DNA from 4 places in the Enterobacter cloacae complex sp. HYC003_NIDB genome. Region 1 is predicted to be linked to each of the others. Evidence: predicted binding sites of a transcription regulator. Region 1 holds the regulator's gene; each other region holds the start of a gene.

What was found. The regulator PurR, encoded in region 1, represses purine synthesis genes. The targets are predictions, from matches to a motif close to CANGCAAACGTTTGCNTG.
Region 2: the regulator PurR is predicted to act here: its motif matches at 1,719-1,736, upstream of purM (phosphoribosylformylglycinamidine cyclo-ligase).
Region 3: the regulator PurR is predicted to act here: its motif matches at 2,810-2,827, upstream of carA (glutamine-hydrolyzing carbamoyl-phosphate synthase small subunit).
Region 4: the regulator PurR is predicted to act here: its motif matches at 6,353-6,370, upstream of purH (bifunctional phosphoribosylaminoimidazolecarboxamide formyltransferase/IMP cyclohydrolase).

The regions. Positions count from the first base shown of each region.
Region 1 covers NZ_CP114220.1:2,816,021-2,823,549, reverse strand. Annotated here, with positions in the region: gene punC (purine nucleoside transporter PunC) at 1-998, opposite strand, end outside; gene punR (DNA-binding transcriptional activator PunR) at 1,111-2,022, shown strand; gene purR (HTH-type transcriptional repressor PurR) at 2,040-3,065, opposite strand; gene cydH (cytochrome bd-I oxidase subunit CydH) at 3,363-3,452, shown strand; gene O1722_RS13410 (MFS transporter) at 3,614-4,780, shown strand; gene sodB (superoxide dismutase [Fe]) at 4,818-5,399, opposite strand; gene O1722_RS13400 (C40 family peptidase) at 5,522-6,280, opposite strand; gene grxD (monothiol glutaredoxin 4) at 6,619-6,966, shown strand; gene rnt (ribonuclease T) at 7,045-7,529, opposite strand, start outside.
Region 2 covers NZ_CP114220.1:1,380,004-1,387,532, reverse strand. Annotated here, with positions in the region: gene O1722_RS06580 (6-phospho-beta-glucosidase) at 100-1,530, opposite strand; gene purM (phosphoribosylformylglycinamidine cyclo-ligase) at 1,797-2,834, shown strand; gene purN (phosphoribosylglycinamide formyltransferase) at 2,831-3,472, shown strand; gene ppk1 (polyphosphate kinase 1) at 3,701-5,761, shown strand; gene ppx (exopolyphosphatase) at 5,765-7,303, shown strand; gene O1722_RS06555 (EAL domain-containing protein) at 7,308-7,529, opposite strand, start outside.
Region 3 covers NZ_CP114220.1:4,111,061-4,118,589, forward strand. Annotated here, with positions in the region: gene carB (carbamoyl-phosphate synthase large subunit) at 1-1,424, opposite strand, end outside; gene carA (glutamine-hydrolyzing carbamoyl-phosphate synthase small subunit) at 1,443-2,591, opposite strand; gene dapB (4-hydroxy-tetrahydrodipicolinate reductase) at 3,046-3,867, opposite strand; gene O1722_RS19680 (LacI family DNA-binding transcriptional regulator) at 4,000-5,007, opposite strand; gene O1722_RS19685 (class I mannose-6-phosphate isomerase) at 5,195-6,937, shown strand; gene O1722_RS19690 (PTS sugar transporter subunit IIA) at 6,940-7,368, shown strand; gene O1722_RS19695 (PTS sugar transporter subunit IIB) at 7,379-7,529, shown strand, end outside.
Region 4 covers NZ_CP114220.1:4,558,879-4,566,407, reverse strand. Annotated here, with positions in the region: gene hemE (uroporphyrinogen decarboxylase) at 1-823, shown strand, start outside; gene nfi (deoxyribonuclease V) at 833-1,504, shown strand; gene O1722_RS21835 (YjaG family protein) at 1,546-2,136, shown strand; gene hupA (nucleoid-associated protein HU-alpha) at 2,323-2,595, shown strand; gene O1722_RS21825 (DUF1481 domain-containing protein) at 2,607-3,299, shown strand; gene purD (phosphoribosylamine--glycine ligase) at 3,348-4,640, opposite strand; gene purH (bifunctional phosphoribosylaminoimidazolecarboxamide formyltransferase/IMP cyclohydrolase) at 4,656-6,245, opposite strand; rRNA gene O1722_RS21810 (16S ribosomal RNA) at 6,809-7,529, shown strand, end outside.

The DNA of each region.
Region 1 (7,529 bases):
GCGCGGCCTGTCGCCTGCGGGAATGGACGCAACGCCTGGGCTACAACGATAGGGTAGATAGCCCCGTTAGCGATCGCCATGACGCAGAACGGAATCAAAATTTCTGCAAGCCCGGCGCCGGGAATAAAGCCGACAGCCCAGGTCGCAATCACGCTTAGGGCATACAGCACCAGCAGCCAGGGCAGCATCTGTTGGCCTTCCCATTTTTGCAGCGCGGCGCGACAGCCATAGCCACCCACCAGGAAGGCGATGGTCTGTGGTACATAGCTCAGGCCGATAGCCGCCGGGCTGTAGCCCATGTCATGCAGAATGAACGGCGAACCGGTCAGCCAGGCAAAGAAGCTGGCAGAGCAGGCAGCATAAATCAGCACGTTACCGCGATAGGCTTTCGACCGCAGTAAAGAGGTAAAGGTGATGGGCTTTGCGTCCGGATGCGTCTCTTTTTTATGCGCAGGTTTAAGCCCGAAAGCAGGCAGCATCAGGACCAGCGTAATAGCAAAGAGCGTGGCGAAAATAGCCTGCCAGTCGAAATGCGCGAGGATCCAGCTGCCCAGTAACGGGGCAAGCGCCGGCGACAGGCCGACCAGCGGCATAATAGTGGCGAATATGCGGTTAGTGCGCGAGGCGGGGTAGTAATCGGTCACCAGCGCCTGCCAGGTGACCGCAGCGGCGCAGACACCGACCGCCTGAATAAAGCGCAGCGCCAGCAGCCAGGCGGCATCGCGGACCCACATCATGCCCAGACAGCCTACGGCAAAAATCGCCAGCCCCAACAACAGGACGGGCTTACGGCCAAAACGATCCGAGAGCGGCCCCCACAGCAATTGCGCAAAAGCAAAGCCAGCGAGGAACAAACTTAAACTGGCGCTGATGGCGGCGGCAGGGGTTTGCAAATCTTCCTGCATCGCGGCGAACGCGGGCAGATACATATCGGTCGCCAAAAAGCCCAGCACGCTTAAGCCGCCGAGCCAGACTAAAAATCCTTTCCTGGGTTGCACTTTTTTTCTCCTGAGGAGGCAGGTGTACGTTGGCGCAGAGTGTAGGGAGTGCAAAGCGGCTTGTGAAACGCTAATATTTGGCGGGTGCATTCAAAAAATTTGCAGGCTAAAGATGTGGTCAGATTATTCCCTTGAAGTGGTTGATGCCGTGGCGCGTAACGGCAGCTTTACCGGTGCCGCCCAGGAGCTGCATCGCGTTCCCTCGGCTATCAGCTATACGGTGCGCCAGCTGGAAGCGTGGCTGGCGGTCCCGCTGTTCGAGCGGCGCCATCGCGACGTGGAGCTCACGCCTGCCGGAGCGTGGTTTTTGAAGGAAGGGCGGTCTGTTATCAAAAAAATGCAGATCACCCGTGAGCAGTGCCAGCAGATCGCCAACGGCTGGCGCGGGCATCTCGCTATCGCGGTGGATAACATCGTTAAGCCGGAGCGGACCCGGCAGATGATCGTCGATTTCTATCGTCATTTTTCCGACGTCGAACTGCGTGTTTCGCAGGAAGTGTTCAACGGCGTCTGGGATGCGCTGGCGGACGGCAGGGCGGAGATGGCGATTGGTGCAACCCAGGCGATCCCGGTTGGGGGGCGCTACGCGTTTCGCGACATGGGCATGCTGAGCTGGACCTGCGTGGTCGCGCGCGATCACCCGCTGGCGGCGCAGGAAGGTCCGCTGAGCGATGACACCTTACGCAACTGGCCCTCGCTGGTGCTGGAAGATACCTCCCGCTCGCTGCCCAAGCGCATTACCTGGCTGCTGGATAATCAGCGCCGCGTGGTCGCGCCGGACTGGGAGTCGTCGGCCACCTGTCTGAGCGCGGGGCTGTGCGTTGGCATGGTGCCGGTGCATTTTGCGCGCCCGCGCATCGATGCGGGAGAGTGGGTGGCCTTGACGCTGGAAAACCCCTTCCCGGATGCCGCGTGCTGTCTGACGTGGCAGCAAAACGACGTCTCGCCCGCCATGGACTGGCTGCTGGATTATCTGGGCGACAGCGAAACGCTGAACCGGGAGTGGTTGCGGGAACCAGCATAGCTGGTCCCGTAAAGTGATTAACGACGGTAGTCGCGGAACGGACCGTCCGCAACGGAACGGCGTTCAATCAGGCGCGGGTGAACTTCAATGGACTGGGACTGTTCACGCTTGTTGACGATCCTGTCCAGCAGCATGTTGAAGGCCGTTTCACCCAGCGAATCTTTCGGCTGGTGAATGGTGGTCAGCGCCGGGGTAAAGAAGCGGGCGTTGCGCACGTTGTCATAGCCGATCACCGAGATATCCTGCGGGACGCGCAGGCCGAGTTCATCCGCCGCGCAGAGCGCGCCCATCGCCATGATGTCGCCGCCGCAGAACACCGCGGTAGGGCGATGCGGCTGGGAGACGATCTGCTGCATGGCGCGATAGCCCGACTCCGGCTCGAAGTCGCCCTGAACAATCCAGTTTTCCGGCACGGTGATCAGCGCCTCTTCCATCGCTTTCATGAAACCGGCCAGACGGCCAGCTCCGGTGTTACGCTCCAGCGGACCCGGGATCACGCCAATTTCACGATGACCGCGTTCTACCAGATAACGCCCCGCCATGTAGCCGCCTTCAAAGGCGTTATCAATTACGGAGTCGGTGAAGTCTGCGCGCGCTTCGCCCCAGTCCATGACCACCATCGGAATGTGGCGATACTCTTCCAGCATGGAAAGGACCGACTCAGGGTATTCAGAACACATTACCAGCAGGCCGTCGACGCGCTTTTGCGCCATCATTGACAGGTAAGCGCGCTGTTTTTCAATGTTGTTCCACGCGTTGCCCAGAATCAGGGTATAGCCTTTCTGGAAGCAGTTTTTTTCAACGGCTTCGATGATTTCAGCAAAGTAGGCCGCTTCACTGCTGGTGGCCAGCAGGCCAATCGATTTGGTGTGATTAACCTTCAGGCTGCGGGCGACGGCACTTGGCGAGTAGTGCAGTTCTTTGATTGCCGCCCAGACGGCATTACGCGTCTCTTCAGCGACGAAACGCGTTTTGTTAATAACATGTGATACGGTTGTGGTGGAAACGTTTGCGCGTTTTGCTACGTCTTTAATTGTTGCCATTAAATGTCACTCCAGACCATATCCTAAGCTCCTGAAAAAATTGAAGGTAAACGTTTGCCTTCTCTCACCCTTATCACGCAAACATGAGTTGCGACACGCCGGGAAAACGACACAGGACGTCAGGAGGGGGTCAGTGGCCGGTACGCTAATAAATTTAGCGTGGAATTTTGTCCTATCTTGATGAAAAGGGGAAGAGGTAAAGTGGATATCCGCTTAAATCCTGGAAGATTTTTGACCTGAACTGTGTAAAAATGAGCAAGCTCACTTTTCGTAGGGTGAATAAAAGGAGAAAAATTGATGAGTACCGATCTGAAGTTTTCGCTGTTTACCACCATTGTTGTTCTTGCCCTGATTGTTGCGGGTGGTTTAACCGCTGCGCTGCACTGATTCAGGAGGGGGGAGAACCTTCTCCCTCTCTTGCCGCTATTGTTACCTCTCCGGCAAAAATCTTTTGCCAAAATGTTAACTTCTCATTTTTTGTGATTGATGTCATGCTTTTGACTTCTTAGTTCTGTGCCGGGTTATGGCACGGTATCCGGAGTCTCTTCATGAAAATCAATTTTCCCCTGCTGGCCCTGGCGATTGGCGCCTTTGGGATTGGCACCACTGAATTCTCCCCTATGGGGTTATTGCCTGTTATCGCCCGGGGTGTGGACGTCTCAATTCCTGCGGCCGGTATGTTAATTAGCGCCTACGCGATTGGCGTGATGGTGGGCGCGCCGCTGATGACGCTGCTGCTTTCCCACCGCGCTCGCCGCAATGCGCTGATTTTCCTGATGGCGATTTTCACTCTCGGAAATGTGCTTTCCGCAATTTCGCCCGATTACACCACTCTGATGCTTTCGCGCATTCTGACCAGCCTCAACCATGGCGCCTTCTTCGGACTGGGCTCGGTTGTTGCCGCCAGCGTGGTGCCAAAACATAAGCAGGCCAGCGCGGTAGCCACTATGTTCATGGGCCTCACCATCGCTAATATCGGCGGCGTTCCCGCTGCCACCTGGCTGGGAGAAGCCATCGGCTGGCGTATGTCTTTCCTCGCAACCGCCGGACTGGGCGTGGTCGCGATGGTTGCGCTGTTCTTCTCACTGCCGAAAGGAAGTGCGGGAGAACGTCCGGAAGTACGTAAAGAGCTGGCGGTGCTGATGCGTCCTCAGGTGTTGTCCGCGCTGCTTACCACGGTACTGGGGGCCGGGGCGATGTTTACGCTCTACACCTATATCTCCCCGGTGCTGCACGACATTACCCACGCAACGCCACTCTTTGTTACCGCGATGCTGGTGCTAATTGGTGTCGGGTTCTCGATTGGCAACTATCTCGGCGGGAAATTTGCCGACCGCTCCGTCAGTGGAACACTGAAAGGTTTTTTAACGCTGCTGATTGTCATCATGGTGGCGATTCCGTGGCTGGCGCGTAACGAAGTGGGTGCCGCGATTGCCATGGTGGTTTGGGGCGCCGCAACCTTTGCCGTGGTGCCACCGTTGCAGATGCGCGTAATGCGCGTTGCGCACGAAGCGCCGGGGCTCTCTTCGTCGGTGAATATCGGTGCGTTTAACCTGGGCAATGCGCTGGGTGCCGCAGCGGGCGGGGCGGTGATCTCAGGTGGTTTGGGTTACAGCTTTGTGCCGGTGATGGGGGCGATCATTGCTGCACTCGGCCTGCTGCTGGTGATGATGTCTGGTCGTAAACAGCCTGAAGCGGTGTGTACGGCGGAATAAACAAAAACGCAGAAGGGCTGCCCCTTCTGCGTGTCTCTTACGCGGCGAAGTTCTTCGCAACAAATTCCCAGTTAACCAGTGCCCAGAAGTGTTCCAGGTAGTTCGGGCGCGCATTACGGTAATCAATGTAATAGGCGTGTTCCCATACGTCCACGGTCATCAGCGGCGTGGCGCTGGTGGTAAGAGGGGTACCCGCATTAGAAGTGGAAACGATAGCCAGTTTGCCATCAGCCTCTTTTACCAGCCAGGTCCAGCCGGAGCCAAAGTTTTTAACGGCTGCGTCAGTAAACTTCGCTTTAAAATCCGCGAAACTGCCGAACGCGGCGTTAATCGCTACCGCCAGCTCACCGGTAGGTTCTCCGCCTGCGTTTGGGGCCAGGCAGTGCCAGTAGAAGGTGTGGTTCCACACCTGTGCGGCGTTGTTGAATACGCCGCCGTCTGAACTGCGCACGATCTCTTCCAGCGTTTTGCCTTCAAAATCGGTGCCCTTGATCAGATTGTTCAGGTTGGTGACATAGGTCTGGTGATGCTTGCCGTAATGGTACTCCAGGGTTTCCGCGGAAATATGCGGGGCCAGGGCGTCTTTTGCATACGGTAGTGCAGGTAATTCGAACGACATTGCTTCTCTCCTTATAGTTTTATACGTTGCCAATAACCCTACAGACAACAAGGACAGAATAGCAAATTGAAAGGGTATGCAAAAGAGGAACTTACCCTGCCATGGAGGCGGCAGGGCAGGGTTTAGCGAATGGTTTTTGGCGTCATCACGCGGCGCGCACCCACATAGTGGCGCACCCAATAATCTTCGCTGAGAGAGGTGATCTGAATGTCCTGACCGCTGCGCGGTGACTGGATAAATTTACCGTTACCCACATACACCCCAACGTGATCGGCCGTACCGCGTCCCTGGGTGCGGAAGAACACCAGGTCGCCATTTTGCAGTTCGCCACGGTTTACAGGCGCGGCGTCGCGCAGATGGTACATCTCATTGGCGGTGCGTGGAATGCGAAACTTCACCAGATCTTTATAGGCATAATAAACCAGCCCACTACAGTCAAAACCGGTGCGCGGAGAGGTGCCACCCCAGCGATACGGTTTACCTATTTGCCCCATCAGTTTGTTCATCGCCGTTTTTTGCGCTTTCTGCATACGCGCTTTATGCACGTCAGCCAGCTTCGTCACTTTTGCGCATTTCGTTTTATGGCCTTTGCGCACGGTGCATTTTTCATTCACCAGGCTGGCGGTCGTGCGGGTGGTTTTGTGCGTGCCGGAACGGAGAGTTTTGGGTTTACTGGAGGCGGTCTTTTTGGTCTGAGCGGTGGTTTTCTTCTTTACTGTTTTACTGGTGGTTTTTTTCTTACGTTCTGTGGTTTTTGCCAGATGCGATTTTTGTACAGCAGAATGCCGCGCCTGTTCAGAGGCGTTCGCCGCTGGCGTAAATGAGAGTGTGGTAAACAGTAAAGCACAGAGCGTCATCGAGATTTTAGTTATCCGCGCCACTGGGCAGTCCCCTGATAAATGCAGGCCACAATGCATACCCGCTTGAGATTTACAAAACCTGTCGATTCTAATCCATAAATTCAGAAGAAGTTAATAGCATTTTTCATTCAAAAATTATGTTTCGTTAGCAAGTGCAAAAAAATTCACCATTCTGTCGCACTCCTGTTCGCTCCTTAAGCAAAACCGCACCTCGTCTGGGGATAAACGACATTAGCAATGCAACTTTATGCGATAAGCGATAAAATAATTAGACGTGACAAAAATGTTATTTTCCGATGTCGGCCTGACCCGCTACAATGTCAGACTGATGCCGTAACAGAAGTTAAAGGAAGCAAGACATGAGCACCACTATTGAAAAAATTCAGCGCCAGATCGCTGAAAACCCGATTCTCCTGTACATGAAAGGTTCTCCGAAGCTGCCAAGCTGCGGCTTCTCCGCGCAAGCGGTTCAGGCACTGTCCGCCTGTGGTGAGCGTTTTGCTTACGTTGATATCCTGCAAAACCCGGACATTCGCGCTGAACTGCCAAAATACGCCAACTGGCCGACCTTCCCACAGCTGTGGGTTGATGGTGAACTGGTCGGCGGATGCGACATCCTGATTGAAATGTATCAGCGCGGCGAACTGCAACAGCTGATCAAAGAGACTGCGGCGAAGTATAAAACCGAAGAGCCGGACGCAGAGTAAGTTTTCTGCGGATATAAAAAAGCGACCACATTATGTTGGTCGCTTTTTTTTGTCCTGTGGGGCTATCGATTACCCAACCTACGATTGAAGATCGGCCTCGTCGCCCATCGGCAGCGGCCAGCCGCCGAGACGTTTCCAGCGGTTGACGATCTCACAGAACAGCTCCGCCGTACGCTCGGTGTCGTATAACGCGGAATGCGCCTGGGTGCCGTCAAACGCAATACCCGCCGTGATGCAGGCTTTAGAGAGCACGGTTTGCCCCAGCGCCAGGCCGCTCAGCGCGGCGGTGTCGAAGGTCACAAACGGATGGAATGGATTACGCTTGAGCGAGGCACGCTCGGCGGCAGCCATAGTGAAGCTGTGATCAAAGGTGGCATTGTGGGCCACCATGATGGCGCGGCTACAGTCATTCTCTTTCATGCCTTTGCGCACCATTTTGAAAATGGCGTGCAGCGCCTCGTATTCGCTTACCGCCCCGCGCAGCGGGTTTGTCGGATCGATACCGTTAAAGGCCAGCGCCTCTGGCTGTAAGTTTGCCCCTTCAAAGGGTTCAACGTGGAAAT
Region 2 (7,529 bases), 1.4 Mb from region 1:
GCGAAGCTCCGGCTTGGGTGCGGGTTCAGCCCGGTGGCGCTGCGCTTACGCGGGCCTACGTGTAGTGTAGGTCGGGTAAGCGTTAGCGCCACCCGACAATTACAGGTTATCGCCGTTGCTGGCAATCACCTGCTTATACCAGTCGAACGATTTCTTCTTGCTGCGGTTCAGCGTGCCGTTACCTTCGTTATCTTTATCGACAAAGATAAAGCCGTAGCGTTTTTTCATCTCGCCTGTGCCGGCAGAGACCAGGTCGATACAGCCCCACGGGGTATAGCCCATCAGATCTACGCCATCCTCCACCACCGCTTTTTTCATCTCGCGGATGTGTGCGGAAAGGTAGTCGATGCGGTACTGGTCGTTCACCGTGCCGTCGCTTTCCTGCACGTCGATCGCGCCAAAGCCGTTCTCAACAATAAACAGCGGCAGTTGGTAGTGATCCCAGAACCAGTTGAGGGAGTAGCGAAGCCCCACCGGGTCAATCTGCCAGCCCCAGTCCGATTTCTGCACGTACGGGTTAGAGACCAGGCTCTTGCTCTCGTCGTAGTCCAGCTGCGGGTTGTCCGCCGTCGCCTTGGTAGCAAAAGACATGTAGTAGCTGAACCCGATGTAATCCACGCAGCCCTGCGTCAGCGCCACTTTATCTTCTTCGGTGATATCCAGCGCGAAGCCGCGACGTTCAAAGTAGTTGAGCAGATGCTGCGGATACTTGCCGCGCACGTGAACGTCGGTGAACCAGTAGCGACGATGCATGGCGTTCATCGCCATCATCATATCGTCCGGGGCACAGGTCAGCGGATAGATGGGGCACATGGCAATCATGCAGCCGATTTGCAGTGACGGGTTGATCTCGCGCCCCGCCTTCACCGCCAGAGCACTGGCCACCAGCTCATAGTGCGCCGCCTGGAACATCACCGGCTCGCGATCTTCTCCCGGCGCATATTTCAGCCCGGAGTTGGTAAACGGCGCAAAGTCTTCGTGGAAGTTGGCCTGGTTGTTGATCTCGTTAAAGGTCATCCAGTACTTCACTTTATGCTGGTAGCGCTCAAAAACGACCTTCGCGAAGCGAACAAAGAAGTCGATCAGCTTACGGTTGCGCCAGCCGCCGTATTCCGTCACCAGGTGGAAAGGCATCTCGAAGTGGGAAAGCGTGATCACCGGCTCGATGCCGTGCTTCAGGCACTCGTCAAAAAGATCGTCATAGAATTTGAGTCCCGCTTCGTTCGGCTCCAGCTCGTCGCCTTTCGGGAAGATACGCGTCCAGGCGATGGAGGTGCGGAAGCATTTGAACCCCATCTCGGCAAAGAGTTTGATGTCTTCTTTATAGCGGTGATAAAAGTCGATGGCTTCGTGGTTTGGGTAATTTTTCCCCTCCAGCACGCCGTTGGTGATTTCACGCGGTACCCCGTGGGCGCCTGCCGTCATGACATCGGCAACGCTCACGCCCTTGCCGCCCTCTTTCCAGCCGCCTTCGAGCTGGTGCGCCGCAACGGCCCCACCCCACAGAAAACCTGCTTTAAATCCTGACATTCGCTATCCCTCATTCTGCGTTATTTTCTGCAAAAACAGTTACAGAAACCGGTTTCAGTTTGATGATGTGCAAAGGGGATAGCCGTTGCAAGCAGATCGCCGAAACCGGTTTCATTTTCGTGAACAGAGTCAAGTTTGTTGCCCTAGACAGCCCGCACAGAAAAAAAGATCCTCGCGCCGAGAATAGGCTCGCAAACGTTTGCCTGGACTGTTAGAATTGCGCCGATTTTTCTTACTAGCTATGCAATCGCGTGGGGATTTAAGCCGTGACCAACAAAACTTCTCTCAGCTACAAAGATGCCGGTGTTGATATTGACGCAGGTAATGCGCTGGTTGACCGAATCAAAGGTGTGGTGAAAAAAACCCGCCGCCCGGAAGTGATGGGTGGCCTGGGTGGATTCGGCGCACTGTGCGCGCTGCCGCAAAAATATCGTGAACCTGTGCTGGTCTCGGGTACGGATGGTGTCGGTACAAAACTGCGCCTGGCGATGGATCTTAAGCGTCACGATACGATTGGTATCGATCTGGTGGCGATGTGCGTCAACGACCTGGTGGTACAGGGCGCCGAGCCGCTGTTCTTCCTCGATTACTACGCGACCGGCAAGCTGGACGTGGATACCGCAGCCAGCGTCATTAACGGTATCGCCGAAGGCTGCCTGCAATCCGGCTGTGCGCTGGTCGGCGGTGAAACCGCGGAAATGCCTGGCATGTATCACGGTGAAGATTATGACGTCGCAGGCTTCTGCGTCGGCGTGGTAGAAAAATCAGAAATTATCGACGGCAGCAAAGTGGCTGACGGCGATGTGCTGGTTGCGCTGGCCTCCAGCGGTCCGCACTCCAACGGCTACTCTCTGGTGCGTAAAATCCTCGAAGTGAGCGGTTGCGACCCGCTGACCACCGAGCTGGACGGCAAACCGCTGGCCGATCACCTGCTGGCCCCGACCCGCATCTACGTGAAAAACGTGCTGGAGCTGATTGAGAACGTTGACGTGCACGCCATCGCTCACCTCACCGGCGGCGGCTTCTGGGAAAACATTCCGCGCGTGCTGCCGGACAATACCCAGGCGGTGATCGACGCATCCTCATGGCAGTGGCCGTCCGTCTTCAACTGGCTGCAAACCGCAGGCAACGTGAGCTCTCACGAAATGTACCGCACCTTTAACTGCGGCGTGGGCATGGTTATCGCCCTGCCCGCCAGCGAAGCGGATAAAGCGGTTAAGCTGCTGACAGAAAAAGGTGAAAACGCGTGGAAAATCGGTACGATTAAAGCTTCCGATTCCGAACAGCGTGTGGTCATTGAATGAAAAACATCGTGGTGCTCATTTCCGGCAACGGAAGCAATTTGCAGGCAATCATAGACGCCTGCAAACAGAAGAAAATCAATGGCACCATTCGGGCAGTATTCAGCAACAAGGCCGATGCATTCGGCCTTGAGCGCGCGCGGGAAGCGAACATTCCTGCGCACGCGCTGGAAGCCAGCCAGTTCGCCGGGCGTGAAGCCTTTGACCGTGAGCTGGTGCAGGAGATTGACGCCTACGCACCTGACGTGGTGGTGCTGGCAGGCTACATGCGCATCCTGAGCCCGGCTTTTGTTGCACACTACGCCGGACGACTGCTCAATATCCACCCTTCCCTGCTGCCAAAATACCCCGGTCTGCACACCCATCGTCAGGTGCTGGAGAACGGCGATGAGGAGCATGGTACCTCCGTGCATTTCGTCACCGACGAGCTGGACGGCGGTCCGGTCATTTTGCAGGCAAAAGTACCGGTCTTTGACGGCGACAACGAAGACGACGTGACCGAACGTGTGCAGACGCAGGAACACGCCATTTATCCGCTGGTGGTAAGCTGGTTTGTCGATGGACGTCTGGAGATGCGCAACGGCGCAGCCTGGCTGGACGGCGTGAAGTTGCCCCCGCAGGGTTATGCGGCTGAAGAGTAGTCTGTTTGAATTGCCCGGCGGCGCTTCGCTTGCACGGGCCTACGGTCCCGTAGGTCGTGGTAAGCGCAGCGCCACCCGACACCCCCTCCCCCAACCCTCTAAATTCCCCAACAAAAAAATAACTGTCATACTTTTCTGGCACTGTTGGACATATCGTGGAAATGCTCGCCATAATAAGGACGAGACGGATTTACCACGTCCTGTGATTGAACTGGAGTGTGAGCTGTAATGGGTCAGGAAAAGTTATACATCGAGAAAGAGCTAAGCTGGTTAGCATTCAACGAACGTGTACTTCAGGAAGCGGCCGATAAAAGCAACCCGCTGATTGAACGTATGCGTTTTTTAGGCATCTATTCCAACAATCTGGATGAGTTCTACAAGGTTCGCTTCGCCGAACTGAAACGCCGAATCATCATCAGCGAAGAACAGGGCTTAAACTCCCACTCGCGGCATCTGCTTGGAAAAATCCAGTCTCGCGTCATGAAAGCCGATCAGGAATTTGATGGCCTCTATAACGAGCTGCTGCTGGAAATGGCACGCAACCAAATCTTCCTGATCAACGAACGCCAGCTCTCCGCGAATCAGCAAAACTGGCTGCGCCACTATTTCAAACATTATCTGCGCCAGCACATTACCCCGATTCTGATCAACCGTGAAACCGATCTGGTGCAGTTCCTGAAAGATGATTACACCTATCTGGCGGTAGAAATCATTCGTGGTGAGACCATTAACTACGCGTTGCTGGAAATACCGTCTGATAAAGTCCCACGCTTTGTAAACCTGCCGCCGGAAACCCCGCGCCGGCGTAAGCCGATGATCCTGCTGGATAACATCCTGCGCTACTGCCTGGACGATATCTTCAAAGGCTTCTTCGATTACGACGCGCTCAACGCCTACTCGATGAAGATGACCCGTGACGCCGAGTACGATCTGGTGCATGAGATGGAGGCCAGCATGATGGAGCTGATGTCTTCCAGCCTCAAGCAGCGCCTGACGGCGGAGCCGGTGCGGTTTGTCTATCAACGCGATATGCCGGACGCGATGGTGGAGATGCTGCGCGATAAGCTGACCATCTCCCGCTACGACTCCATTATCCCCGGTGGGCGTTACCACAACTTTAAAGATTTCATTGGCTTCCCGAACGTCGGCAAGGCCAATCTGGTGAACAAACCGCTGCCGCGCCTGCGCCATATCTGGTTCGATAAGTTCCGCAACGGGTTCGACGCCATCCGCGAACGGGATGTGCTGCTCTACTATCCGTATCACACCTTTGAACACGTGCTGGAATTGCTGCGTCAGGCCTCGTTCGATCCGAACGTGCTGGCGATCAAAATAAACATTTATCGCGTGGCGAAAGATTCCCGTATCATCGATGCGATGATCCACGCGGCGCACAACGGCAAGAAAGTGACCGTGGTGGTTGAGCTCCAGGCTCGCTTCGACGAGGAGGCCAACATCCACTGGGCGCGCCGACTGACGGAAGCGGGCGTACACGTCATCTTCTCCGCGCCAGGGCTGAAAATTCACGCCAAGCTGTTCCTGATCTCCCGTAAAGAGGGCGAGGACGTGGTGCGCTACGCCCATATCGGTACCGGGAACTTTAACGAGAAAACCGCGAGAATCTACACCGACTATTCGCTGCTGACTGCCGATGCCCGCATCACCAACGAAGTGCGTCGGGTGTTCAACTTCATTGAGAACCCGTACCGCCCGGTGAGCTTCGATTATCTGCTGGTGTCACCGCAGAACTCACGGCGCCTGCTGTACGATATGATCGATAAAGAGATTGCCAATGCGCAGAACGGCTTGTCGTCCGGCATCACGCTGAAGCTCAACAATCTGGTGGACAAAGGGCTGGTGGACCGCCTGTACGCGGCCTCCAGCTCCGGCGTTCCGGTAAATCTGCTCATTCGCGGCATGTGCTCGCTCATTCCGGAACTGGAAGGCATCAGCGACAATATCCGCGTGATCAGCATTGTGGATCGCTATCTTGAACACGATCGCGTCTATATTTTCGATAACGCCGGTGATAAGCGCGTATACCTCTCGTCCGCCGACTGGATGACGCGTAACATTGATTACCGTATTGAAGTGGCGGCACCGCTGCTGGATCCTCGCCTTAAGCAGCGTATCCTGGACATTATCGAGATCCTGTTCAGCGATACGGTGAAAGCACGTTATATCGACAAAGAACTCAGTAATCGCTATGTACCGCGCGGCAATCGCCGTAAAGTGCGCTCGCAGCTGGCGATTTACGATTACATTAAATCACTTGAGCAATCCGATTAACCTATGCCAATAAACGATAATACCCCACGCCCGCAGGAGTTCGCCGCGGTCGATCTTGGCTCAAACAGTTTCCATATGGTCATCGCCCGCGAGGTGGATGGCGCGATGCAGATCATCGGTCGTCTGAAGCAGCGTGTGCATCTGGCCGATGGACTCGACGCGCGTAACATGCTGAGCGAAGAGGCCATGGAGCGCGGGCTGAACTGTCTGTCGCTGTTCGCAGAACGTTTGCAAGGCTTTTCGCCGTCCAGCGTCTGCATCGTCGGGACGCATACGCTACGCCAGGCGCTGAACGCGCCGGAGTTTCTTAAGCGCGCGGAAAAGGTTATCCCCTACCCGATTGAGATCATCTCCGGTAACGAAGAAGCGCGCCTGATTTTTATGGGCGTGGAGCATACGCAGCCGGAAAAAGGCCGCAAGCTGGTGATTGATATCGGCGGTGGTTCCACGGAACTGGTGATTGGCGAAGATTTCGAGCCGCGTCTGGTGGAAAGCCGCCGTATGGGCTGCGTCAGCTTCGCGCAGATGTATTTCCCGGGCGGCGTCATCACCCGCGAAAACTTCCAGCGCGCGCGCATGGCCGCCGTACAAAAACTGGAAAATCTGGCCTGGCAATACCGTATTCAGGGCTGGAACGTGGCGCTGGGCGCATCGGGTTCGATTAAAGCGGCCCATGAAGTGCTGCTGGCAATGGGTGAAAAAGACGGGTTTATTACGCCTGAGCGCCTGGTGAAACTCACCGAAGAGGTGCTTAAGCATAAGAGCTTCGACGCCCTGAGTTTGCCGGGTCTGTCCGACGAACGTAAAGCCGTGTTCGTACCGGGGCTGGCGATCCTCTGCGGCGTGTTTGACGCGCTGGCGATTAAAGAGCTGCGCCTCTCTGACGGCGCCCTGCGTGAAGGCGTGCTGTATGAGATGGAAGGCCGTTTCCGTCATCAGGATATTCGCAGCCGCACCGCGCAGAGCCTGGCAAACCAGTACAACATCGACCGCGAACAGGCGAAACGGGTGCTCGAAACCACGGTTCAGATGTACGAGCAGTGGGAGGAGCAGAATCCGAAGCTGGCGCATCCGCAGCTGGCCGCGCTGTTGAAATGGGCCGCCATGTTGCACGAGGTGGGGCTGAACATTAACCACAGCGGAATGCATCGCCATTCAGCCTATATTCTGCAAAACAGCGATCTGCCTGGTTTCAACCAGGAGCAGCAAACCATGATGGCGACGCTGGTGCGCTATCACCGCAAAGCCATCAAGCTCGACGATCTGCCGCGCTTTACGTTATTTAAGAAAAAGCAGTTCCTGCCGCTCATTCAGCTGTTGCGCCTGGGCGTGTTGCTCAATAATCAGCGACAGGCAACCACCACGCCGCCGACGCTGAAGCTAAAAACGGATGACTATCACTGGACGCTGAGCTTCCCGAACGACTGGTTTAGCCAGAACGCGCTGGTGCTGCTGGATCTGGAAAAAGAGCAGCAGTACTGGGAAGCGGTCACCGGCTGGCTGTTGAAGATTGAAGAAGAGAGTTCTGAGGCGGCAGCGTAACGGCTCAGGCGGTCTCCTGAGAAGGCTGCGTGTTGAGCAACGTATCAAGCTCAGCCGGCAACCCAATCAAATAGCCCTGCACATAATCGATACCTAGCGCGTGCACCGCGCTACGTATCTCTTCCGTTTCCACATATTCCGCCACCACCAGCATTTTCTTCATCCGGGCCAGATGGCAAATGGAAGCCACAATCTGGTAATCCAGGCTGTTGCTGACAATATTGCG
Region 3 (7,529 bases), 1.3 Mb from region 1:
TTCTCTTCCAGACGCACCAGCTCTTCAATTTGCACCAGGAACCAGCGGTCGATGTTAGTCAGGTTAAATACGCCGTCGACGGACAGGCCCGCGCGGAAGGCATCGGCGATGTACCAGATACGCTCTGCGCCCGCGTCTTTCAGCTCGCGGCGGATTTTGGTCAGCGCTTCCGGGTCGTCCAGGCTGACTTTCGGGTCAAAGCCGGTCGCGCCCACTTCCAGGCCGCGCAGTGCTTTTTGCAGGGATTCCTGCTGCGTGCGGCCAATCGCCATGACTTCACCAACGGATTTCATCTGGGTAGTCAGACGGTCGTTGGCACCGACGAATTTCTCGAAGTTAAAGCGTGGAATTTTGGTCACAACGTAGTCGATGGACGGTTCGAAGGACGCTGGCGTGCGGCCACCGGTGATATCGTTCATCAGCTCGTCAAGGGTGTAACCCACCGCCAGTTTCGCCGCCACTTTCGCAATCGGGAAGCCGGTGGCTTTGGAGGCCAGTGCGGAGGAACGGGACACGCGCGGGTTCATTTCGATAACAATCAGACGGCCGGTTTTCGGGTTCACCGAGAACTGCACGTTAGAGCCGCCGGTTTCCACGCCGATTTCACGCAGTACCGCCATCGAGGCGTTACGCATGATTTGGTACTCTTTGTCGGTCAGCGTCTGAGCTGGCGCAACGGTGATGGAGTCACCGGTGTGGATCCCCATCGCGTCGAAGTTTTCGATGGAGCAGACGATGATGCAGTTGTCGTTTTTATCACGCACCACTTCCATCTCGTACTCTTTCCAGCCAATCAGCGATTCATCAATCAGCAACTCTTTGGTTGGGGAGAGATCCAGGCCGCGCTCGCAAATTTCTTCAAACTCTTCGCGGTTGTAGGCAATGCCGCCGCCGGTGCCACCCATGGTGAAGGAAGGGCGGATGATGCACGGATAACCCACTTCAGCCGCAACGGCCAGCGCTTCTTCCATATTGTGCGCGATACCGGAACGTGCGGTATCAAGGCCAATTTTTTTCATTGCCACGTCGAAGCGGCGACGGTCTTCTGCTTTATCAATCGCGTCGGCGGTCGCACCGATCATGGTCACGCCGAACTCTTCCAGCACGCCCTGACGCTCCAGCTCCAGCGCACAGTTCAGCGCCGTCTGGCCGCCCATGGTCGGCAGCACCGCGTCCGGACGCTCTTTCTCGATAATTTTGCGTACCACTTCCCAGTGAATCGGCTCGATGTAGGTCGCATCCGCCATTTCCGGGTCGGTCATGATGGTGGCCGGGTTAGAGTTTACCAGGATGACACGGTAACCCTCTTCACGCAGGGCTTTACACGCCTGCGCACCGGAGTAGTCGAATTCGCAGGCCTGGCCGATGACAATCGGGCCAGCGCCAAGGATCAGGATGCTTTTTATGTCTGTACGTTTTGGCATGGTCTTCTCAGCTCCTGATTATTTAGCGGTCTTACGGTATTGCTCGATAAGTTCGATGAAGTGATCGAACAGCGGCGCGGCATCGTGTGGGCCCGGGCTGGCTTCAGGGTGGCCCTGGAAGCTGAACGCAGGCTTATCGGTGCGATGGATACCCTGCAAGGTACCATCGAACAGTGACTTATGCGTCACGCGCAGGTTAGCTGGCATCGTTGCTTCATCCACAGCGAAGCCGTGGTTCTGCGCGGTGATCATCACCGTGTTGTTGTCGATATCTTTCACCGGGTGGTTACCACCGTGGTGGCCAAACTTCATCTTGACGGTGTTCGCTCCGCTCGCCAGCGCCAGCAGCTGATGGCCGAGACAGATGCCGAATACCGGGATGTCGGTTTCAAGGAAGGACTTGATGGCGTCGATAGCGTAGTCGCACGGCGCCGGGTCGCCAGGACCGTTTGAGAGGAAGATGCCGTCCGGGTTCATCTTCAGAACATCTTCAGCAGAGGTTTTCGCCGGAACCACCGTCAGGCGGCAGCCACGGTCAACCAGCATACGCAGGATGTTGCGCTTGGCGCCAAAATCGTAGGCCACCACGTGGAACGGCAGCTCGCTTTCCGGTTTCGCTTCCGGCAGGTCGCCTTCCAGCGTCCAGCTTCCCTGCGTCCAGCTGTAGGCTTCAGCGGTGGTCACTTCTTTCGCCAGGTCCATACCGTTCAGTCCCGGGAAGGCTTTCGCTTTTTCCAGCGCCAGCGTCGCATCGAGGTTATCCCCTGCGATGATACAACCGTTTTGTGCACCCTTCTCGCGCAGCAGACGCGTCAGCTTACGGGTATCGATATCGGCAATCGCCACAATGTTGTGGCGCTTCAGGTAAGAAGAGAGGTCTTCGGTGTTGCGGAAGTTGCTGGCAATCAGCGGCAGGTCGCGAATGACCAGGCCTTGCGCATGTACCTGAGAGGATTCTTCGTCAGCCGCATTGGTGCCGACATTGCCGATATGAGGATAAGTAAGAGTAACGATTTGGCGAGAATAGGAAGGATCAGTGAGGATTTCTTGATAACCGGTCATTGAAGTATTGAAAACGACTTCCCCAACCGCCGAACCCGTTGCCCCTATGGCCCGACCGATAAACTGGGTTCCGTCTTCCAGAACCAATAGCGCTGACTTAATCAAAACACCCTCCAGAGAATATTCACTCACTTTATTTGCATATTAATTCATAACCATGTCATGGATCAATGCAAATGTGTTGCCAGCGGATTTTTGGCAAACGGCGGCATTCTGGGGATTTGCCATGTAAAAGTCAACTTAAAACGGGAGTTTTGTATATTCTTTTGCAAGCCTGGCGGTCTGAACTCAGATTAAGCGGCAAAAAGATCAACTAAATCACTGTGGAAACCGCTTGCGTATGCTGTTTAATAGAAAGGAACGTCTTGCAGGAATAAAAAGTGGACCAAATGGTCAAAATTTACAGTTCAGCAACAGAAATTATCGACAAAACACTTACTTTAAATCAGTTAGACACAATAAACACCCAAAACAGACAAAATAAAAGGGCAATAAAATATTGCCCTATGCAATCAAGTAATTACGACTGCAATAACCACATCACGAAGGGTAATAATGCTTACAAATTGTTGAGTTCGAGGACATCTCGCATATCAAAAAGACCATTACGCTTACCTTTCAGCCACAATGCCGAACGTACCGCCCCGTTTGCAAATGTCATGCGGCTGGATGCTTTATGAGTGATTTCGATCCTTTCGCCAATATCGGCGAACATAGCGGTATGTTCACCGACGATATCACCTGCGCGAACGGTGGCAAACCCAATGGTGCCAGGCACGCGCTCGCCAGTGTGGCCTTCGCGAGAATAGACCGCGATGTCTTTCAAATCTTTATCCATTGCACACGCAATCGCTTCGCCCATTGCCAGCGCCGTGCCTGACGGAGCATCGACTTTGTGGCGATGGTGCGCTTCGACGATTTCAATGTCGGTGTAGTCGCCCATCACCTTCGCCGCCTTCTCCAGCAGTTTCAGCATGACGTTTACCCCCACGCTAAAGTTTGCCGCAAAGACAATCGCAATCTCAGTGGACGCATCCTGAATGGCTTGCTTACCGGCCTCGTCAAAACCGGTGGTGCCAATCACCATCCCTTTACCGTGCTGACGGCAAAACGCCAGGTGAGCCAACGTGCCTTCAGGGCGGGTAAAATCGATAAACACGTCAAAGTCTTCTTTCACCGCCTCAAGGCTGCTCTGCACGGTAACGCCCGTCTGACCTGCGCCCGCCAGCTCGCCTGCATCGGCTCCCAAAAGCGATGAACCTTCACGCTCCAGCGCCGCGCCAAGCGCCACGCCATCCATCTGTAGTGCCGCCTGAATCAGCTGACGGCCCATACGTCCACCCGCGCCCGCAATGGCGACGCGGATCTGTGCATCATGCATAGTTATTCTCTTACGTTAAAATGATGTAAATCGTTTTCAGATTAACCAGCCTTTGCACAGGCTGCCACAGAAAACGCCGATAATTAGAATTTAATGATAAACAGGGTGAGATATCAGTGAAAGACATGATCGTCAGCGAAAACCACATGATTCCCGCACCACCAGCGCAGGCGGCAGAATGATGCGTTTGGCGGGTTCGTCGTTGCCCTGTATGCGGCTGTAAAGTAACTCCCCTGCCTTACGACCAATCTCTTTCGCCGCCACCGATACGGTGGTCAATGCGGGCTGCACCAGAGCCGCTTCGGTAATATCATCGAAACCGACCAGCGCAAAATCACGTCCCGGCTCACGGCCCATCTTGCGTAAGCTTTGCATCACCCCCAGCGCCACAACATCCTGATAGCAAATTGCCGCACTGATGTGTGGATGCTCGAGAAGTAACGCCTCTGCCACGCGCGCGCCGTCGCTTTGGCTGGCGTGAGAGGTTCTGATCCAGGCAGGATTCGGCGTCACGCCGTACTCCAGCAGCTTGCTGGTAAAGCCCCCGATACGCTGCGCCCGAGAGCCCGAATTCTGGCTCCCTCCAATGAACGCAATGTGCCGATGGCCCATTCTGAGCAGATGCTCCGTCGCCATCTGCGTGCCTAAGAAGTTATCCGTTCCGACAAAATCAAAATCCGGATCGTTCAGCGGTCGCACAACCATGATAGCCGGAATATTGCGCCGCTTCAGACCCTCAAAAAAGGCCTGGGGCGTTTCCCGAGCCGCACACAGCACCATACCGCCGACGTTATTACGCATCAGTGAATCAACAAATTTTTGCTGTCGCTCTGCCGATTCCTCGCTATTCGCCAGAAAAAGCATCAGCTCGTGGCGCTCCATTTCATGACTTAGCCCTGCCGTCATCTCGCTGTAAAAAGGGTTGGTGATATCGTGCAAGAGCAGCCCGACCTGGTTACTGCTGCGGTTACGTAAATTGGCTGCCGTCTGGTTATAGACATAGCCGGATTCATCCAGCGCCTTAAGCACACGTTCGCGCGTGCTTTGCGAAATGCGGCCTTTGTTGCAGAGCACCATCGAGACCGTCGCCGTTGACACGCCGGCGCGTTTCGCGACATCGGCCAGTGTAATTCCCGTCATGTTGTCTCCTTCATCATCACTACAGGTTAATCGAATAACCTGTTTTTTGCATTTTTCCCTGTGAGACTCTTCACATTACCGCTGTTGTTCTGGATTCGATTCGCATTTATGGCGGGTTAATCGCGTTAACCACTCTTCTCAAATACGGTTAATCGAATAACCTTAAATAACGATTACGGAGGATACAATGACAACCTACGACAAATTCCCCACGGTGGCGATACAGGGTTTTGATGACAGCGCCTGGCAAGGCTGGGAAGCAATAACCCGCGTTCTTGAGTCAAAAACCCAACAGCGCAGCCGCACGGTGCTGGTGATTGACTGCTATCCGGGCGTGCGCATGACCGAGCTTGAAGAGAACGTGCTGCCGCGTCTACGCCCGACGCTGGCGATCAATGCTGAACAGGCGCGACGGGATGAGTGTGCCATTCATGAGATGCTGGCACGCAACCTCACAGACGATCGCGTCTTTGGCGTTCTCTCCTGCCACCAGCTTGGAGAGTTTTTCGATCCCGCGCGTCTGGAGGCTTTGCAGGTTCGGGTGAGCCAGTGTTCTGGGGGGCTGATTGTGATCTACGGTCCCGGTGCGACGCTTGTCCATCCGGGTGATGTGCTGGTGTATGCCGATCTGCCGCGCTGGGAGATCCAGCAGCGTATGCGCCGGGGTGAGACTGGGAACTGGGGCGCAGATAATCAGCAGGAAGATATGCTTCGTCGCTACAAGCGCGCCTTTTTTGTCGAATGGCGCGTCTTCGATCGCCACAAAACGCCGCTGCTCAGGCGCACCGATTTTTTACTGGATACAACCCAGACGAACCAGCCCGCGATGGTCAGCGGCGAGGCCCTGCGAGCCGGGCTGAAGCAAACTACCACCCAGCCTTTCCGCGTGGCGCCCTTTTTCGATCCTGGCGTCTGGGGCGGCCAGTGGATGAAACAGCAATTCGATCTCGATCCCTCTGCACCCAATTACGCGTGGTGTTTTGACTGCGTGCCCGAGGAGAACAGCCTGTTACTGCGTTTTGGCGCAGTGCGGATCGAGATCCCCTCTCAGGATCTGGTTTTGCTTGAGCCCCGTGCTCTGCTGGGCGAGAAAGTTCACGCACGTTTCGGCGCGGAATTCCCGATCCGTTTTGACTTCCTCGACACCATGGGTGGCCAGAATCTGAGCTTCCAGGTCCACCCCATTACCGAGTACATCCAGCAGCAGTTTGGGATGCACTATACCCAGGATGAGAGTTATTACATTCTGGAAGCGGAGCCGGGTGCCGTCGTCTATCTGGGGACCAAAACCGGCACAGACCCTGAGGCCATGATGGACGATCTCAGGCGCGCGGGTCGCGGTGAAAAACCGTTTGATGACGACCGCTTCGTTAATCAGATCCCGGCAAAAAAGCACGATCATTTCCTGATCCCGGCTGGGACGGTGCACTGCTCCGGCGCGGGTACCATGGTGCTGGAGATCAGCGCTACGCCGTATATTTTCACCTTCAAACTGTGGGACTGGGGCCGCCTGGGCCTGGACGGGCTGCCGCGCCCGGTACACCTGGAGCACGGTGAAAAGGTGATCGACTGGCAGCGCGACGCGCAGTGGGTTCATCAGCATCTGGTGAATCAGTTCGAACCTGTCGCGGAAGGAAACGGCTGGCGTGAAGAGCGTACTGGCCTGCACGAGCGTGAATTTATCGAAACCCGCCGCCACTGGTTTAGCGAACCCGTTTTGCACCACACCGGCGGCGGTGTGAACGTGCTGAATCTGGTAGAGGGCGACGAAGCAATTGTCGACAGCCCAACCGGTGCATTTGAGCCGTTTACCGTCCATTACGCCGAAACCTTCATCATTCCGGCAAGCGTAGGTGACTATCGCATTTCACCTTCAGCCCGTGCTTCCGGACACCCCCTCGCGACTATCAAAGCCTGGGTAAGGAGCTAACGATGATTCATTTTATTGTCGCCACTCATGGGCCGTTAGCCGCCGCGCTGCTGGAGAGCGGCCGGATGGTATACGGCGAGCTCCCCGGCGTACACGCCATTTGTCTGACCGAACAGGCGGGAATAGAGGGCTTCCGGCAGGATTTCATCTCCACACTGGAAGCGGCAAGCGTCAACGCTGACGGCGTGCTGGTGCTGTGCGACATGCAAAGCGGCACGCCGTGGAACGTGGCCTGTGAGGCCGCGCTTAACCCATATACGCAGCCGCCGGTCGCCGTGGTGGCTGGAGTCAACTTCCCGATGCTGCTGCAAACCGAAGAGGTGATGATGGCTCGCGATGTTCATCAGGCTGCCGGGCAGCTTATCGAACTTACTCTGCCGACGCTGGTACAGGCGAAACCGGCAGATACTGCACAGACAGACGATTTTTAAGGAGCCGCATATGAGTATTTCTTTTGTACGCATTGACGATCGCGTGATCCACGGGCAGCTCATTACACGCTGGGCCAGGGAGCTGCCCTGCGACGGCATCGTTGCCATTGACGATGCCGTTGCGGCCGATCCGCTGTTATCGTCGGTCATGAAAGGGGCCG
Region 4 (7,529 bases), 1.7 Mb from region 1:
TCCGGATGCGATGGGCCTTGGGCTCTATTTCGAAACCGGAGAAGGGCCGCGTTTTACCTCTCCGATCAAAAGCAAAGCCGACGTTGATAAGCTGCCGATCCCCGATCCTGAAGGCGAGCTGGGCTATGTGATGAACGCCGTGCGCACCATTCGCCGCGAACTGAAAGGCGACGTGCCGCTGATTGGCTTCTCCGGTAGTCCGTGGACGCTGGCCACCTACATGGTGGAAGGCGGCAGCAGCAAAGCCTTTACCGTCATCAAAAAGATGATGTACGCCGAGCCGCTGGCCCTGCATGCCCTCCTCGACAAGCTGGCGAAGAGCGTCACGCTCTATCTCAACGCGCAGATTAAAGCGGGCGCGCAGTCGGTGATGATTTTCGACACCTGGGGCGGCGTGCTGACCGGACGTGATTATCAGCAGTTCTCCCTGTACTACATGCACAAAATTGTCGATGGCCTGCTGCGTGAAAACGAAGGCCGTCGCGTGCCGGTGACGCTGTTTACCAAAGGCGGCGGTCAGTGGCTGGAAGCGATGGCGGCCACCGGCTGCGACGCGCTGGGCCTCGACTGGACCACCGATATTGCCGATGCGCGCCGTCGCGTGGGGGACAAAGTGGCGCTCCAGGGCAACATGGATCCGTCCATGCTCTATGCGCAGCCTGCCCGTATCGAAGAAGAAGTGTCGACTATACTGTCTGGTTTCGGCCAGGGCGAAGGCCACGTCTTCAACCTCGGTCACGGTATTCATCAGGATGTACCGCCAGAACACGCTGGCGTATTTGTGGAGGCGGTGCATCGGCTTTCTGCCCAGTATCATAAGTAAGGAGTGGTTATGGATCTCGCGTCGCTACGCGCTCAGCAAATCGAACTGGCTTCATCAGTGATCCGCGAGGATCGTCTGGATACGGACCCTCCGCGGTACATTGGCGGGGCGGACGTCGGATTTGAGCAGGGTGGTGAAGTGACGCGAGCGGCGATGGTGGTGCTGAAATACCCTTCGCTGGAGCTGGTGGAGTACAAAGTGGCGCGTATCGCCACCACCATGCCCTATATCCCCGGCTTTCTCTCCTTCCGCGAATATCCCGCGCTGCTGGCCGCGTGGGAGCAACTCTCGCAAAAACCCGATCTACTGTTTGTTGATGGGCATGGTATCTCCCATCCGCGTCGCTTAGGCGTCGCCAGCCACTTTGGTCTGCTGGTGGACGTGCCGACCATCGGCGTAGCGAAAAAACGCCTGTGCGGCGCGTTTGAGCCGCTCTCTGCCGAACCGGGCGCACTGGCGCCGCTTATCCATAAAGGCGAGCAGCTGGCGTGGGTCTGGCGCAGTAAAGCGCGCTGCAACCCGTTGTTTATCGCCACCGGGCATCGGGTCAGCATGGATAGCGCACTGGCGTGGGTGCAACGCTGTATGAAGGGCTACCGTTTACCTGAGCCAACCCGCTGGGCTGACGCCGTGGCCTCTTCACGTCCGGCATTCATTCGTTGGCAGGAAATTCAGCCGTGATTCAGGTAAACTGCGGCTAATTTTCGATTCGAGACATCATCATGTTACAAAACCCGATTCATCTGCGCCTTGAGAAGCTGGAAAGCTGGCAGCACGTGACGTTTATGGCTTGCCTGTGCGAGCGCATGTATCCCAACTATGCCGCGTTCTGCAAGCAGACGGCGTTTGGCGAAGGCCAGATTTATCGTCGTATCCTGGATTTAATCTGGGAGACGCTGACGGTCAAAGATGCGAAGGTAAATTTTGACTCTCAGCTCGAAAAGCTGGAAGAGGCTATTCCGGCTGCGGATGATTTCGACCTGTATGGCGTCTACCCGGCCATTGATGCCTGTGTGGCGTTGAGCGAGCTGATCCACTCCCGTCTGAGCGGTGAAACCCTGGAACACGCCATTGAAGTCAGTAAGGCATCCATTACCACCGTTGCGATGCTGGAAATGACCCAGGAAGGCCGTGAAATGACCGACGAGGAGCTGCGTGCTAACCCGGCGGTTGAACAGGAATGGGATATTCAGTGGGAAATTTTCCGTCTGCTGGCGGAGTGTGAAGAACGTGATATTGAGCTGATCAAAGGGCTTCGCGCGGACCTTCGCGAGGCTGGTGAGAGCAATATTGGTATAATTTTTAACCAATGAGACAACAAAACGTGATTTAACGCCTGTTTTGTCACTCCTCGACTCTTCCCTTTCGCCCCCCGTCTGGTCTACATTTGGGGGGCGAAAAAAAGTGGCTATCGGTGCGTGTATGCAGGAGAGTGCTTTTTTGGCATTTTCGTCGCACTCGATGCTTAGCAAGCGATAAACACATTGAAAGGATAACTTATGAACAAGACTCAACTGATTGATGTAATTGCGGACAAGGCTGATCTGTCTAAAGTGCAGGCTAAAGCTGCTCTGGAATCTACCCTGGCTGCTATTACTGAGTCTCTGAAAGAAGGCGATGCTGTACAACTGGTTGGTTTCGGTACCTTCAAAGTGAACCACCGCGCTGAGCGTACTGGCCGCAACCCGCAGACCGGTAAAGAAATCAAAATCGCCGCAGCTAACGTGCCGGCATTTGTTTCTGGTAAAGCACTGAAAGACGCAGTTAAGTAAGACGCGTGGCAGTGAACAGTTTTAACGAAGGGGCGGCAACGCCCCTTTTGTCATTCTGGCGTGGAACACTCGCGCTGGCAGGCGTACTGTTGCTGTCTGCCTGTAGCCATGATTCCTCACTCCCCCCGTTTACCGCCAGCGGCTATGCTGACAACCAGGGTGCGGTCAGGATCTGGCGCAAAGATTCCAGCGATGAAGTCCATATGCTCACCGCATTCAGCCCGTGGCATAACGGCAACACCTCGACCGCAGAATACCGCTGGCAGGGCGATGCGCTGTCGCTCATTGAACTGAATATCTACAGTAAGACTCCCGAACACGTGAAGGTGCGTTTCGACGACCACGGCGAGCTGAGCTTTATGCAGCATGAGGTCAATGGACTGAAACAGCAGCTTTCCAGCGATCAGGTCGCCCTCTACCGCTACCGTGCTGAACAACTCCGCCAGACCAGCGATGCGCTGCGTCAGGGCCGCGTGGTGCTGCGCCAGGGGCGCTGGCATGCCGACGGCACGGTGACCACCTGCGAAGGGCAGACGGTGAAGCCTGAGCTTGAATCCTGGGCAACCGAACACATTCAGCGTCGTCAGCGGCATTCATCTGTGGAGGTGAGTGTGGCATGGCTGGAAGCGCCGGAAGGCTCTCAGCTGTTGCTGGTGGCGAATGAAGATTTCTGCACCTGGCAGCCGACAGAGAAGAGTTTCTGACGTAAATCCCCTCTCCCTGTGGGAGAGGGTTAGGGTGAGGGTGTGAAATTACTCTCCCTGCTCCCGCGCAATGGCACGATAGCCGATATCCTGGCGGCTGAAGCTGCCATTCCAGTGAATATCCGCCATCAGCGCATAGGCGCGCTTCTGCGCCTCTGCCACGGTCTGGCCCAGCGCGGTCGCACACAGCACGCGACCGCCGTTGGTGAGCACGCGGTCGTCGTCAGAGAGCTTTGTACCGGCGTGGAACACCTTCGCACCGTCAATCTCTTCCAGCGGCAGGCCGTGGATCTCATCTCCGGTGTTGTAGCTACCCGGATAGCCACCCGCAGCAATCACCACACCTAAAGAGGCACGCTCGTCCCACTCGGAAGTTTTCTCGTCCAGCTTGCCTTCGCACGCCGCCAGACACAGATCAACCAGATCGGACTTCATGCGCAGCATGATCGGCTGGGTTTCCGGATCGCCGAAGCGGCAGTTGAATTCAATCACCTTCGGGTTACCCTGCTTGTCGATCATCAGGCCTGCGTAAAGGAAACCGGTGTAGGTATTGCCTTCCGCAGCCATCCCCTTCACGGTTGGCCAGATGATGCGGTCCATGGTGCGCTGGTGTACTTCGTCAGTGACCACCGGAGCAGGGGAGTAAGCTCCCATCCCGCCGGTGTTTGGCCCCGTGTCGGCATTGCCTACGCGCTTGTGATCCTGGCTGGTCGCCATCGGCAGAACGTGCTCGCCGTCAACCATCACGATAAAGCTCGCTTCTTCGCCGTCGAGGAACTCTTCAATTACGATGCGGTGGCCCGCGTCGCCAAAGGCGTTACCCGCCAGCATATCCTGCACGGCGGCTTCCGCTTCTTCGAGGGTCATCGCCACGATAACGCCTTTCCCGGCAGCCAGGCCGTCGGCTTTGATCACAATCGGCGCGCCTTTTTCACGCAGGTAAGCCAGAGCAGGCTCTACCTCGGTGAAGTTCTGATATTCCGCCGTCGGGATGTTATGACGCGCGAGAAAATCTTTGGTGAAGGCTTTTGAGCCTTCCAGCTGCGCAGCCCCTTCCGTTGGGCCGAAAATTTTCAGGCCCGCGGCGCGGAAGGCATCTACAACGCCGATCACCAGCGGTGCTTCCGGGCCAACAATCGTCAGATCGATATTCTCGTTTTGGGCAAAGCTCAGCAGCGCCGGGATGTCGGTTACGCCGATGGCGACGTTCTGTAGTGCGGGCTCCAGCGCGGTCCCGGCGTTACCCGGTGCCACAAAGACGGTTTCAACCTGCGGAGACTGCGCTGCTTTCCACGCCAGGGCGTGCTCGCGCCCGCCGTTACCAATCACTAATACTTTCATTTTCTGCTCCGGGAATTAATGGCGGAAGTGGCGCATGTCGGTGAAGATCATTGCGATGCCATGCTCGTCGGCAGCGGCAATCACTTCGTCATCACGGATTGAACCGCCAGGCTGGATCACACAGGTGATGCCCACAGCAGCGGCCGCGTCGATACCGTCGCGGAACGGGAAGAAGGCGTCAGAGGCCATGGCGGAACCTTTGACTTCCAGACCTTCGTCACCTGCTTTAATACCCGCGATTTTCGCAGAGTAAACGCGGCTCATCTGGCCTGCGCCTATTCCGATGGTCATGTTCTCTTTGGCGTAGACGATGGCGTTGGATTTCACAAACTTCGCCACTTTCCAGCAGAACAGCGCGTCACGCAGTTCCTGCTCGGTTGGCTGACGTTTGGTGACGACACGCAGATCGGCTTCGCCCACCATACCCAGATCGCGGTCCTGAACCAGCAGCCCGCCGTTCACGCGCTTGAAGTCCAGGCCTGGAACGCGCTCTGCCCACTGGCCGCAAACCAGTACGCGCACGTTCTGTTTCGCCGCGGTGATTTTCAGCGCCTCTTCGGATGCTGATGGCGCGATGATCACTTCGACAAACTGACGGGAGATGATGGCCTGCGCGGTTTCCGCATCCAGCTCGCGGTTGAAGGCGATAATGCCGCCGAACGCGGAGGTCGGGTCGGTTTTGTAGGCGCGATCGTAAGCTTCCAGAATAGACGCACTTACCGCAACGCCGCATGGGTTGGCGTGCTTGACGATAACGCAGGCTGGCTCGCTGAACTCTTTCACGCATTCCAGCGCGGCGTCGGTATCGGCAATGTTGTTATAGGAGAGGGCTTTGCCCTGTACCTGCTGGGCAGTCGCTACAGAGGCTTCTTTTACCTCTTCTTCTATATAGAAGGCAGCCTGCTGGTGGCTGTTCTCGCCGTAACGCATATCCTGCTTCTTAATGAAGTTCAGGTTCAGCGTGCGCGGGAAGCGGCCAGATGGATCTTTGCTTTCACCGTGGTAGGCAGGTACCAGGCTACCGAAGTAGTTGGCGATCATGCTGTCGTAGGCGGCGGTATGCTCGAAGGCTTTGATGGCGAGATCGAAACGCGTTTCAAGCGTCAGGGACCCTTCGTTGGCATCCATCTCATTAATAATGGCGTTGTAGTCACTGCTCTTTACCACGATGGCCACATCTTTATGGTTCTTGGCTGCGGAGCGCACCATGGTCGGGCCGCCGATGTCGATATTCTCAACAGCGTCTTCCAGAGAACAGCCTTCGCGGGCAACGGTCTGGGCGAACGGGTAGAGGTTAACAACCACCATGTCGATGGGGGCAATATTGTGCTGCTCCATAATGCCGTCGTCCTGACCGCGACGGCCCAGAATACCGCCGTGCACTTTCGGGTGCAGGGTTTTGACGCGTCCATCCATCATTTCCGGGAAACCGGTGTAATCGGACACTTCGGTTACCGGCAGACCTTTATCTGCTAACAGGCGAGCGGTACCGCCTGTAGAAAGCAGCTCTACGCCACGTGCAGAAAGTGCCTGAGCGAATTCGACGATACCGGCTTTATCAGAAACACTGAGCAGAGCGCGGCGGACTGGACGACGTTGTTGCATGGTAAATCCCCTGGATTTCACGATTACAGAGAGCGTTAGATGAATTTTCCTGTGAAAAACTCATCTAACACACCTGACGAGGCATCCTTGTGAAGCGCGAGCATTTTAACGAAAACGTTTGCGCAACGCTCGCACATTTTTACTTTTTCGTATCATTGTGGATAAGTCTGTGTGTAAAAAGGTATAAGGCGGGGTTTTGCTGTGGAATGCAGCAGTCAGTCATTTTTCTGTCATTTAGCGGTTGCGGCCTGCGGAGAACTCCCTATAATGCGCCTCCATCGACACGGCGGATGTGAATCACTTCACAAACAACCCGGTCGGTTGAAGAGAAAAAATCCTGAAATAACGGGTTGACTCTGAAAGAGGAAAGCGTAATATACGCCACCTCGCGACAGAGCGCTGAAGCGCGTCGCAACTGCTCTTTAACAATTTATCAGACAATCTGTGTGGGCACTCAAAGTGACATGGATTCTTAATGTCCTCGGACACTAAATGAATACCAAGTCTCAACGAGTGAACACGTAATTCATTACGAAGTTTAATTCATTGAGCATCAAACTTTTAAATTGAAGAGTTTGATCATGGCTCAGATTGAACGCTGGCGGCAGGCCTAACACATGCAAGTCGAACGGTAACAGGAAGCAGCTTGCTGCTTCGCTGACGAGTGGCGGACGGGTGAGTAATGTCTGGGAAACTGCCTGATGGAGGGGGATAACTACTGGAAACGGTAGCTAATACCGCATAACGTCGCAAGACCAAAGAGGGGGACCTTCGGGCCTCTTGCCATCGGATGTGCCCAGATGGGATTAGCTAGTAGGTGGGGTAACGGCTCACCTAGGCGACGATCCCTAGCTGGTCTGAGAGGATGACCAGCCACACTGGAACTGAGACACGGTCCAGACTCCTACGGGAGGCAGCAGTGGGGAATATTGCACAATGGGCGCAAGCCTGATGCAGCCATGCCGCGTGTATGAAGAAGGCCTTCGGGTTGTAAAGTACTTTCAGCGGGGAGGAAGGCGATAAGGTTAATAACCTTGTCGATTGACGTTACCCGCAGAAGAAGCACCGGCTAACTCCGTGCCAGCAGCCGCGGTAATACGGAGGGTGCAAGCGTTAATCGGAATTACTGGGCGTAAAGCGCACGCAGGCGGTCTGTCAAGTCGGATGTGAAATCCCCGGGCTCAACCTGGGAACTGCATTCGAAACTGGCAGGCTAGAGTCTTGTAGAGGGGGGTAGAATTCCAGGTGTAGCGGTGAAATGCGTAGAGATCTGGAGGAATACCG